2 linked regions of the Persicobacter psychrovividus genome follow. The main gene of each other region encodes a partner of the protein of the gene in region 2 in a complex. Links are inferred from orthologs where the notes say so. Each region holds a gene or a part of one and is shown on either strand. Other genes may lie near its edges.

What was found. Proteins that work in one complex are often made in the same cells at the same time.
Region 1: the proteins of dnaB (region 2) and dnaG are in contact, whole or in part, in a crystal structure (PDB 2R6A), measured with the Geobacillus stearothermophilus proteins. The link is inferred for Persicobacter psychrovividus from one-to-one orthologs. Residues at the interface, in WP_033016901.1 of Geobacillus stearothermophilus: Ser13, Glu15, Ala16, Gln18, Glu91, Leu92, Asp94, Ala95, Val96, Pro97, Thr98, Ala99, Ala100, Asn101, Tyr104, Tyr105, Ile108; in WP_049624496.1 of Geobacillus stearothermophilus: Lys456, Leu457, Leu458, Pro459, Ala460, Asn463, Ala464, Leu467, Leu535, Leu536, Ile537, Ala538, Gln544, Glu545, Asp548, Tyr549, His552.

Annotation. Positions count from the first base shown.
Region 1 is NZ_AP025292.1:1,401,323-1,405,577, forward strand. Bases 1,358-4,255 are described here. They hold dnaG (DNA primase), read left to right. Parts: upstream 1,358-1,740; coding sequence 1,741-3,771; downstream 3,772-4,255. Other genes in these bases: AABK40_RS06170 (Mrp/NBP35 family ATP-binding protein), read right to left, coding at 1,358-1,397; AABK40_RS06180 (bifunctional 3,4-dihydroxy-2-butanone-4-phosphate synthase/GTP cyclohydrolase II), read left to right, coding at 3,813-4,255. Outside these bases: AABK40_RS06165 (NifU family protein), read right to left, coding at 40-297; more of AABK40_RS06170, read right to left, coding at 303-1,357. UniProt on the Escherichia coli protein: RNA polymerase that catalyzes the synthesis of short RNA molecules used as primers for DNA polymerase during DNA replication.
Region 2 is NZ_AP025292.1:2,169,794-2,175,499, reverse strand. Bases 1,434-4,424 are described here. They hold dnaB (replicative DNA helicase), read left to right. Parts: upstream 1,434-2,152; coding sequence 2,153-3,697; downstream 3,698-4,424. Other genes in these bases: AABK40_RS09235 (sodium:solute symporter family protein), read left to right, coding at 3,974-4,424; AABK40_RS09245 (UDP-N-acetylmuramate--L-alanine ligase), read right to left, coding at 1,434-1,826. Outside these bases: AABK40_RS09250 (exonuclease domain-containing protein), read right to left, coding at 1-435; more of AABK40_RS09245, read right to left, coding at 456-1,433; more of AABK40_RS09235, read left to right, coding at 4,425-5,647; AABK40_RS09230 (BaiN/RdsA family NAD(P)/FAD-dependent oxidoreductase), read left to right, coding at 5,663-5,706. UniProt on the Escherichia coli protein: The main replicative DNA helicase, it participates in initiation and elongation during chromosome replication. Travels ahead of the DNA replisome, separating dsDNA into templates for DNA synthesis.

The DNA of each region.
Region 1 (4,255 bases), 770 kb from region 2 along the record:
TTCAGATTGATTTATAGCTTTTTAAAATTATAAGTATACTTATTTTGAAAGAGGGGTCAGGTTAATCGCAATCACTTCTTTGATGGAAGGGACTTGCTTTTTTATCGCTTCCTCGATGCCTGCCTTCATGGTCATCGGCGACATTGGGCATGAGCCACAGGCCCCGATCAATTCAACTTTGACCGTATGATCTTCAATGATCTCAACGACCTTGACATTTCCGCCGTCAGATTCAAGATATGGACGGATACTTTCCAAAGCCAGCTCGACCTCCGATAACAATGGGGATTCTTTCATGACAATTATTTTGTAATAATAACTCTTTCAGTTTTGTCTAAATTGGCATTGCGCATCGCTACTTGCTGTGCTACATTTTGCGCCAACACATCGAAAGCCTCGGATGTGATACTATCTTTCATAACGGCAGGGTACCCACTGTCTCCACTTTCGCGAATTTCCTGTACCAGAGGGATTTGACCCAAAAATGGCACCTTGAAACGTTCGGCCATGTGTTTTCCCCCATCTTTACCAAAAATATAGTATTTGTTCTCTGGCAATTCTTTAGGAGTAAAATAAGCCATATTTTCAATTAAACCTAAAATCGGTACATTGATTTGTGGCTGCTGGAACATCGATAGTCCTTTTTGTGCATCTACAATGGCGACTTTCTGTGGGGTAGTAACGACAACGGCTCCCGTAACGGCAACATTCTGGATCAAAGAAAGGTGGATGTCGCTGGTGCCTGGTGGTAAATCGACCACTAAATAATCGAGCGCTCCCCATTTGGTGTCGCCCAGAAATTGCTTGATGGCTGAAGTGGCCATAGGGCCCCGCCAGATTAGCGGGCTGTCAGCAGGAGTAAGAAATCCGATCGACATGACCTTAACGCCATATTGCTCAATGGGCAAGATCCAGGTTTTTTCGCCTTCTTTTTCCATCTCAGGTTGCTCATGCTCACAGTTGAACATGGTTGGGGCGGAAGGGCCATAGATGTCAGCATCCAGCAAGCCTACTTTGGCGCCTGTACGTGCCAAAGCGACAGCAAGGTTGGCAGAAACCGTAGATTTCCCTACGCCTCCTTTTCCCGATGCCACAGCAATAATGTTCTTTACTTCAGGTAAAAGGGGTGTTTTTGCCTGTGCACTTGTTACATCGTGTGTCATCTCTGGAATAACTTCCAGCTCACTATCGACCAACTGATGGATAGCCTCAATACAGTTATTTTTGATCAGCTCCTTGAGTGGACATGCGGGAGTGGTCAGGACCACCTTGAAGGCTACCGTAGGGCCTTCAATTTTAATGTCCTTGATCATGTTAAGGGTTACCAAATCTTTCTTCAGATCGGGGTCTTCAACCGTCGCAAGGGCTTTTATAATTTGTGATTCATTGATTGTCATTGATATATAAATCTATGATGAAGCCAAAGGCATTGATGTTGGTGGGTGGATTGAGTCCCTGGGGCACTCAGTCCTGTTTACCGACATGAAATTTAGGCTTTAAAAGATAAACAGACTCAAAATTAGTTATTTTTTTTGAATTTATATTTCATTATTCCTTCGAGCCCACATTTTAAACAGCTTGTATGGCTGAACTATTAGTTTTGTGGTAAAATAAAGCTAAATTTATTGTATAGAATGTCTTTCAGGCAGCATCTTCCTGTTTTATGATAGGGATATGCTTGATAAATCAGTACATTTGTAGGCTAAATTAGACAGGGATTTTTAACAAGAAAGTAAAGCATTGGGTATTAGTCAAAATACTGTTCAGCAAGTAAAAGATAGTATGGACATCGTGGATGTGGTGTCGGATTATGTCAGCTTGAAAAAAAAGGGACAAAACATGTGGGCTCCTTGCCCTTTCCATGAAGAGAAGACCCCTTCGTTCTCGGTGGCACCAACGAAAGGGTTTTACAAATGCTTCAGTTGTGGAAAAACCGGCGACCCAATACGCTTTGTGATGGAGATGGAAGGGATGGAATTCCCCGAAGCCATTCGCCATCTGGCGCAAAAATATGGCATTCCGATTGAGGAGACCAAACTGACAGAGGAAGTTAAGGAGGCCATCAGTTTCCGTGACCGATTGCATCAGGTCATGCATTTCGCCAAAGAACTCTATGTTCAGAACCTGTGGGAAAATAAAACCGGACGTGCGATAGGTTACAGCTACTTGCGCGAACGGGGAATGACCGACGAGATCATCAAAAATTTTGAGCTCGGCTATTCACTTGAAGAGTGGGAGGGATTTAGAAAGTCGGCAGAGAAGATGAACTATACTGTTCCTGAAATGGAAGGAGCAGGGATGGTGATTAATAAGGATGACGGCAAAAAAGTTTTCGACCGCTTCCGTGCCCGCGTGATGTTCCCTGTGCACAACCTTTCTGGGAAGATCATTGCCTTTGGTGCAAGAACGTTATCGACCAATAAAAAAGAAGCCAAATATCTTAACTCACCCGAAACAGAGATTTATCATAAATCTCGGGTGCTTTATGGTATTTATCAGGCAAAAGAACGCATCAGGAAAGAGGATAACTGTTACCTTGTAGAAGGCTATACAGATGTTATATCCATGCACATGTCGGGTGTGGAGAACGTGGTGGCCTCCTCGGGGACCTCCCTGACCGAAGATCAGATTAAACTGATCAAGCGTTTTACCAACAATATTACCGTACTTTTTGATGGCGACAGCGCAGGGGTAAAAGCCTCTTTGCGTGGGATTGCCATGATTTTGGCCGGAGGGCTCGATGTGCAGGCGGTCGCCTTTCCTGAAGGGGAAGACCCGGACAGTTATTCCCGCAAGATTGGGCCGAACGCTTTCCGTGAATACCTCAGCGATAAGAAAACCGACTTCATTACCTTCATTACGAATGTAATGCTAAAGGATGTCGGGAACGATCCGCTGAAAAAAACGCAGGTAGCCCGTCAGATTTTGGAAGTATTGGCCAAAATACCCGACGCCATCAAGCGGGATGTTTACCTGAAAACCTGTGCCAAATTACTGGAGATTTCTGAAGAAGCCCTGAAAAAAGAGCTGCAGGGAATCTTTGAGGAGGAGCAAAAGCGCAGTCAGTACCGTCCGCAGACCGGAGGAGCATCAACGCCACCGCCGTCAGCGCCACCACAAAATTACCCAGATTACGAGCCCGACTGGGCACCCTCGCCAGAGGAATTGATGGCTATAGGTGAAATTCCTGAGCCTTCAAAAACAAATGTCCCAGTACAGGAAACGGCCTATTCCGCAGATGTAGAACTTCTTCTTCGTCATGAGCGTGAAGCCCTGCGCATGTTATTGTGCTATGGCCAACTGGATGTGGAAGAAGGGAAGTCTGTGGCAGTGTATCTACAGGAAGAATTGCAGGGCGTGGACATTCTTGAAGAACGCCATCAAGGAATTTTTGAGGTATATTACAAACGCCTTGGTCTTGATCAGGATGTTTCGGGCACTGCGATGCTGGGAGCTACCGAAGGTGAAGAACGAGCGTTGGTGGATACCCTGATTTCCGTAAAATATAAATTGAGTGGATGGATGGATCGGCACCAGATCAATGTGCCCGTGGAGCAGGATAACCTGGGGCATAATCTGTACAAGGTTATTGTTAACCTGAAGTCGGCACATTTCGACCGTATGGAAGGACAATTGCAAGCACAGCTTGAGGAAAGCCATATTTCTGGCGATGAACAATTGATGATGGAAACGCTTGCAATGATTGTAGAGCTGCAAAATATGCGTAAGCAACTGCATCAGGAGGCACACCAGAACAGGTACAAACTATAACGGTTTCTCATCCAAGCATGAAAAGTAAAGACAACAAACATATGAAAAACGAACGACTTTTAGACCCCGTAGAGGAAGGCATCGAGGCCATCCGCAGAGGTGAGGTGATTATCGTAGTGGACGATGAGGACCGTGAAAATGAAGGGGATTTTATTTGTTCAGCTGAAAAAGTAACCCCTGAGATTATAAACTTTATGGCCACTCATGGTCGTGGTCTGATCTGCGCATCCCTGACAGAGGAACGATGTGCTGAGCTGGGGCTTGATATGATGGTCGGGAAAAATACGGCAGAGTTCGAAACCGCCTTTACGGTTTCTGTAGATTTGATCGGCCATGGTTGTACCACAGGAATTTCTGCCCATGATCGTTCAAAAACGGTGCGTGCATTGGTGGACCCCAATACCAAGGGGACAGATTTGGGCCGACCAGGTCATATCTTTCCTTTAAAAGCCAGAAATGGTGGGGTGTTGCGCCGTTCGGGGCA
Region 2 (5,706 bases):
GCCACAATAGAACTTGTAGGCAGCGGTCAGGTTGCGTTTTTCCATCAGGTGGAAAAGTTTTTGGGCATCTACCAAATTGCGTTTGGTGATGTCAAAATCAACGCCTACGCGATTAAATTCTTCCAGCAACAAGGGAACATCAAAACGAACAATGTTGAAGCCTCCCAAATCGCAACCTTCCATGAATTGCGCCAAATCTCTGGCGACGTCCTTGAATGTTGGTGCTTCCTTGACGTCCTGATCGTAAATGCCATGAATCATGGAGGTTTCTACAGGAATAGGAATACCAGGATTGACTTTGCTTACGCGCTTGTCGATGCTGCCATCAGGGTTTTGCTTGATGAAGGCATATTCAACGATACGATCGCCAGTGACATTTACCCCTGTGGTTTCAAGGTCGAAAAATACAAGGGGTTTATTTAGTTTTAAATTCATGATAAGCTGCTTTAAAATGTTTACTTGACCCAACGGTCAGCGATCGATTGTAGGTTGATGCCTCCAAGGTTTCCTGAGGTCATGATCAGTAAGTTACCCTCGGGGCTCCAGGATTCGATTTTATCCTGAAGGTCTTTGGGGTCTTGAAGATAACAAATGTCCTCCTTAGCAAAGGCATTTTTGATGTCTTTTTCTGAAATAGGAGGGAGTCCCTTGTGTTCAAGGACTGATTTATTGACAAATACCACAGGATTTTCAATACCAGCCAAAGCGTCGGCGTACTGAGGCAGGAAATCCTTGTTCAGCGAGCTGAAGGTATGCAATTCCAGAATGGTATGCATGGCGCGCTGAGGGAACTGTTCCTGTACCGCTTTTGCTGTGGCTTTTACCTTACTTGGCGAATGGGCGAAATCATGATAGACGATCTGTTCGTCGCTGGATTTCAGAATGGTCAGTCGTTTGTTGGCCGTTTCAAAAGTGCGCATGGCTTCATAAAACTGCACATCAGTAATGCCCAATTGCTGACATACACCCTTGGCGCCAGCAAGATTTTCCATATTATGAGCACCGATAATAGCTACTGGAACGTCGCCTTCTTCGGTCATCAGATACGATTTCCCTTCCCTTACAGCGTAAGGATGCGTCTGGTAGGGGATTTGTGCCACGCCTGCACGGGGCATTTGTCCAATGCGGTTGACCTCAGGGTCCTGGCAGTTGTAAATCAGCGCGCCCTCTTTCGGGCTGAGGTCGGCAAGGGTTTCAAAAAGCCCAATGTATTCGTCGAGTTTTGGGAACACGTTAAAATGATCCCAGGCAATACCGCTGATCAGTGCAATATGATGGTGGTATTTTACGAATTTCGGTACACGGTCAAGGGCAGAATTCAGGTATTCATCGCCTTCGATAATAATGACCGGCGCATCGGAGAGCTTCACCGAAAGGTCAAAACCTTTAACTTTGGCACCCACCAAAAAGTCAAAATCCTGCTGATGGAAACGCAGCACGTGCATAATCATGGCCGTGATGCTCGTTTTGCCGTGGCTGCCAGCAATCACCACCCGCTTTTTGTCCTGGGATTGCTCATAGACAAACTCCGGAAAGGAATAAATCTTGAGCCCCAAAGCTTCCGCTTTCTGGAGCTCCGGGTTATCGGAACGGGCATGCATCCCCAGAATAATGGCGTCGAGGTCTTCACTGATGCGTTCGGCATTCCAGCCTTCGGTGTCAGGGAGTAGGCCTTCCTGCTGAAGGGCGGTACGTGCGGGGTCAAAAATTTCGTCATCGGAACCCGTGACAAGGTGCCCAGCCCTTTTTAGTGCAATAGCGAGGTTGTGCATAATGGCCCCTCCCATTGCAATGAGGTGTATTTTTAGTGGGTTGTTATTTTCCATGGGGAATGATACTTAATAGGAGAACAAAAATAGAAATTTATTCAAGCCGCCCCAAGGATTGCAGTGCTTTCCTCCTGAGGGCAGGGACGACTTTTGTGTACGGAAATTAAGAATTGATGCCCGCCTTATGCTTGTTTCTCGGATCGGATGCCTTATATTTGTGATCTTATTAATTGTGAAATTAGGGTGGCATGGCTATTGTCAGTGCTATAAGACACAGTTGAAAATCAAATAGGCCGTTATCACGAATATATATGTCTGAGAATAAAGAAAAAGGAACCGGAGCATTTCGCTTGCCTGTAACTGGGGGACCAGCAGAAAGTAAAATGCCTACCAAAACACGGGTGCCGAGCACGATGGCCGGAGGGAAATTGCCTCCACAAGCATCGGAGCTGGAAGAAGTGGTTTTGGGTGCGTTGATGTTGGAGAAAGATGCATTGACCAATGTGATCGATATCCTGCGTCCGGAGAGTTTCTATAAAGAACCGCATAAGCTGGTTTATAAGGCGATTCGTGATCTGTTTAACGATGCAGAGCCGGTAGATTTGATGACGGTGACCAACCGCCTGAGAAAAAATGGTGATCTGGAAAAAGCGGGAGGCCCTTTATACATCTCCAAGCTGACTTCCAAAACCTCCAATGCCGCCAATGTGGAGTTTCATGCCCGGATTATTTCCGAGCAGTCGATCAAGCGGGAACTCATTCAGGTGGCTTCGAAAATTCAGACCGAAGCCTATGATGAAACCCGTGATGTATTTCAGTTGCTTGACGATACCGAACGCTCTCTTTTTGAGGTTACCAACTCCAATATTCGCAAGTCGGTCGCCGATATGCGTTCTGTAATGGGGCAAGCAATTGCCGAGCTTGAAGCGAAAAAGCACTTGAAAGATGGCCTGACAGGTGTCCCTTCTGGTCTGACACAACTCGACCGCGTAACGGCAGGTTGGCAGCCTTCCGATTTGGTGATTATTGCCGCCCGTCCTGCGATGGGTAAGACGGCCTTTGTATTGACCGTGCTGCGAAATGCCGCCGTGGATTTTGAAAAACCCGCAGCGATTTTCTCGCTCGAGATGTCGAATGTTCAGCTGGTGAATCGTTTGATTTCCGCTGAAGCAGAGCTGGAGTCCGAGAAGCTGAAAAAAGGAATGTTGCAGGATTTTGAGTGGGAGCAGCTTGTGGAGCGTACCAACCGCCTGACCAACGCCCCGATCTTTATTGATGATACCCCTGCCTTGTCGATTTTGGAGCTTCGCGCCAAATGTCGTCGTTTGAAGGCACAGCATGATATTCAGATCATCATCATTGACTATTTGCAGTTGATGTCCGGTGATGCTAAATCCGCAAGTGGCGGAAACCGTGAGCAGGAGATTTCCTCGATTTCCCGTGCACTGAAAGGCTTGGCCAAGGAACTGAATGTGCCAGTTATTGCACTCTCGCAGTTGTCGCGTGCGGTGGAAACCCGTGGAGGTGATAAACGTCCGCAGCTTTCCGATTTGCGTGAATCTGGAGCGATTGAGCAGGATGCCGATATGGTGATGTTCCTTTACCGTCCGGAGTATTATGGTATTACCCAGGATGAGGCCGGTAACCCAACTTCGGGAACGGGAGAGGTAATTATTGCCAAGCACCGTAATGGCGCTTTGGATACGGTGCCTTTGCGCTTTATCGGTAAGTATACCAAATTTGAGGACCTTGACATGGGCGGTTTTCAGAACATGACCCGCATACCTGATGGTACTGCAACTTTCGATTCTGAAAATAATGTGATGACCATTCAGTCCAAGGCCAACGATCCTTCCTCTTTGGGTACACCACCAACACCGGATTATATTCCGCCAGAAGAAGAAAACGGTGCCAATCCACCGTTCTAAGATATTCCAACAGGAACACCAGCACGCTGAAGTCATTTTTTCAGCGTGTTTTTTTTGTCCCTGCTGATGCTTTGCGTAATTTGATCTTTCAGAATTTTACTGCTTTGGCAGTCAACAACCTTTTTTAAAACCTAACACAACCCCTATGAATTTTTGGGATCAGCCCGATGATACTAAACCACCCATAGCAGGTACCTGGACTAACCTCTACCTGATCACTATTGGGATCTTTATCTTTTATGTCTTGTTGTTTACCCTTTTATCGTCATTGGTATCATGAATTGGCTGGATTGGGTAGTATTGATCGGGACAATTTTTTCTATTGTAACCTATGGCATCTGGAAAACCAAGAATGCCAAAAATATTCAGGGATTTTTACTCGGCGATAAGGAGCTGAAGTGGTGGACCGTCGGGATCTCGATTATGGCCACGCAGGCGAGTGCGATCACCTTCCTCTCTACTCCGGGGCAGGCTTACGCCGACGGTATGCGGTTTATGCAATTTTATATCGGGATGCCACTGGCTATGGTGGTCCTTTGTGTTACCGCAATTCCCATCTTTTACAAGCTGAACGTCTTCACCGCATATGAGTATCTTGAAGGGCGTTTCGATTTAAAAACACGTTCCCTGGCGGCTTTTCTCTTTTTGTTTCAGCGGGGGCTGGCGGCCGGAATCACGATTTACGCTCCTTCTATCATCCTGTCGACTTTATTGCATTGGCCCCTTTTTCAGACCAATCTGATTATTGGCGTGCTGGTGATTTTCTATACCGTTTCTGGTGGAACAAAAGCGGTGAGTAAAACGCAGCAGCACCAAATGACCATCATGATGGGCGGGATGGTCCTTGCCGGCATATTGATCGTGTTGATGTTGCCGCAGGAATTCAGCTTCTCCGACGGGGTGGCACTGGCGGGGCACCTCGATAAAATGGAAATGATTTCCTGGGAGTTTGATCTTAACGACCGGTACAATATCTGGTCGGGGGTACTCGGGGGTTTCTTTCTGTTTCTGAGTTATTTTGGCACAGATCAGTCGCAGGTGCAGCGTTACCTTTCTGGGAAATCGCTTACTGAGAGTCGTTTGGGCTTGTTGCTGAATGGTATCCTGAAAATTCCCATGCAGTTTCTGATCCTCTTCATTGGGGTGATGGTATTTGTCTTTTTTCAGTTTGAAAAGGCACCGTTGTTTTTCAATCAGTCGGTAGTGGAACAGGTGTACCTGACCGATCAGAAGGAGGCTTTTCAGGCATTGGAGCAGTCCCATGAACAAATATATCAGCAGAAAAAAGCCTTGGTTACCGACTGGGCTAAACAGGACAGGAACCCTGATTATATTCCGCAGATTAAATCGGTGAATGAGCAGGAGAAGCAGGTGCGGGAGCAGGCGGTTCAGCTGATTTCCGCGGCAGTACCTACGGCCGAAACCCGCGATACAGATTACGTCTTCATTACTTTCGTGATGCGCTATTTACCCCATGGAATTATTGGCCTGTTGCTTGCCGCGATTTTCTCCGCAGCAATGTCTTCGACGGCTTCGGAACTCAACGCCCTGGGCTCTACCACCCTGGTGGATATTTACAAAAGGAATATCAAGAAAGATGGCTCGGATAGCCATTACCTGAAGGCATCGCGCTGGTTTACTTTTGGCTGGGGAGTGGTGGCGCTGCTCTTCGCTTCTTACGCCAGTATGTTCGAAAACCTGATTCAGGCGGTAAATATTATCGGTTCGTTGTTTTATGGCACCATTTTGGGCATTTTCCTGACAGCCTTTTATTTGAAAAAAGTGCAGGGGCACGCCGTGTTTATTGGTGCCCTGGTGGCCGAAGCTGTGGTTATTTCTTGTTATAAGTTCAGTGATATCGGATATTTGTGGTTTAATTTGATAGGATGCGCAGTGGTGATGTCGGTAGGGTTCATTGTTCAGCAAGGAATGCCGAAAACCGCTGCTTAAGATAGATAATAGTCGATGAGTCGAAATATAGTGATTGTTGGAGGAGGGGCTGCGGGCTA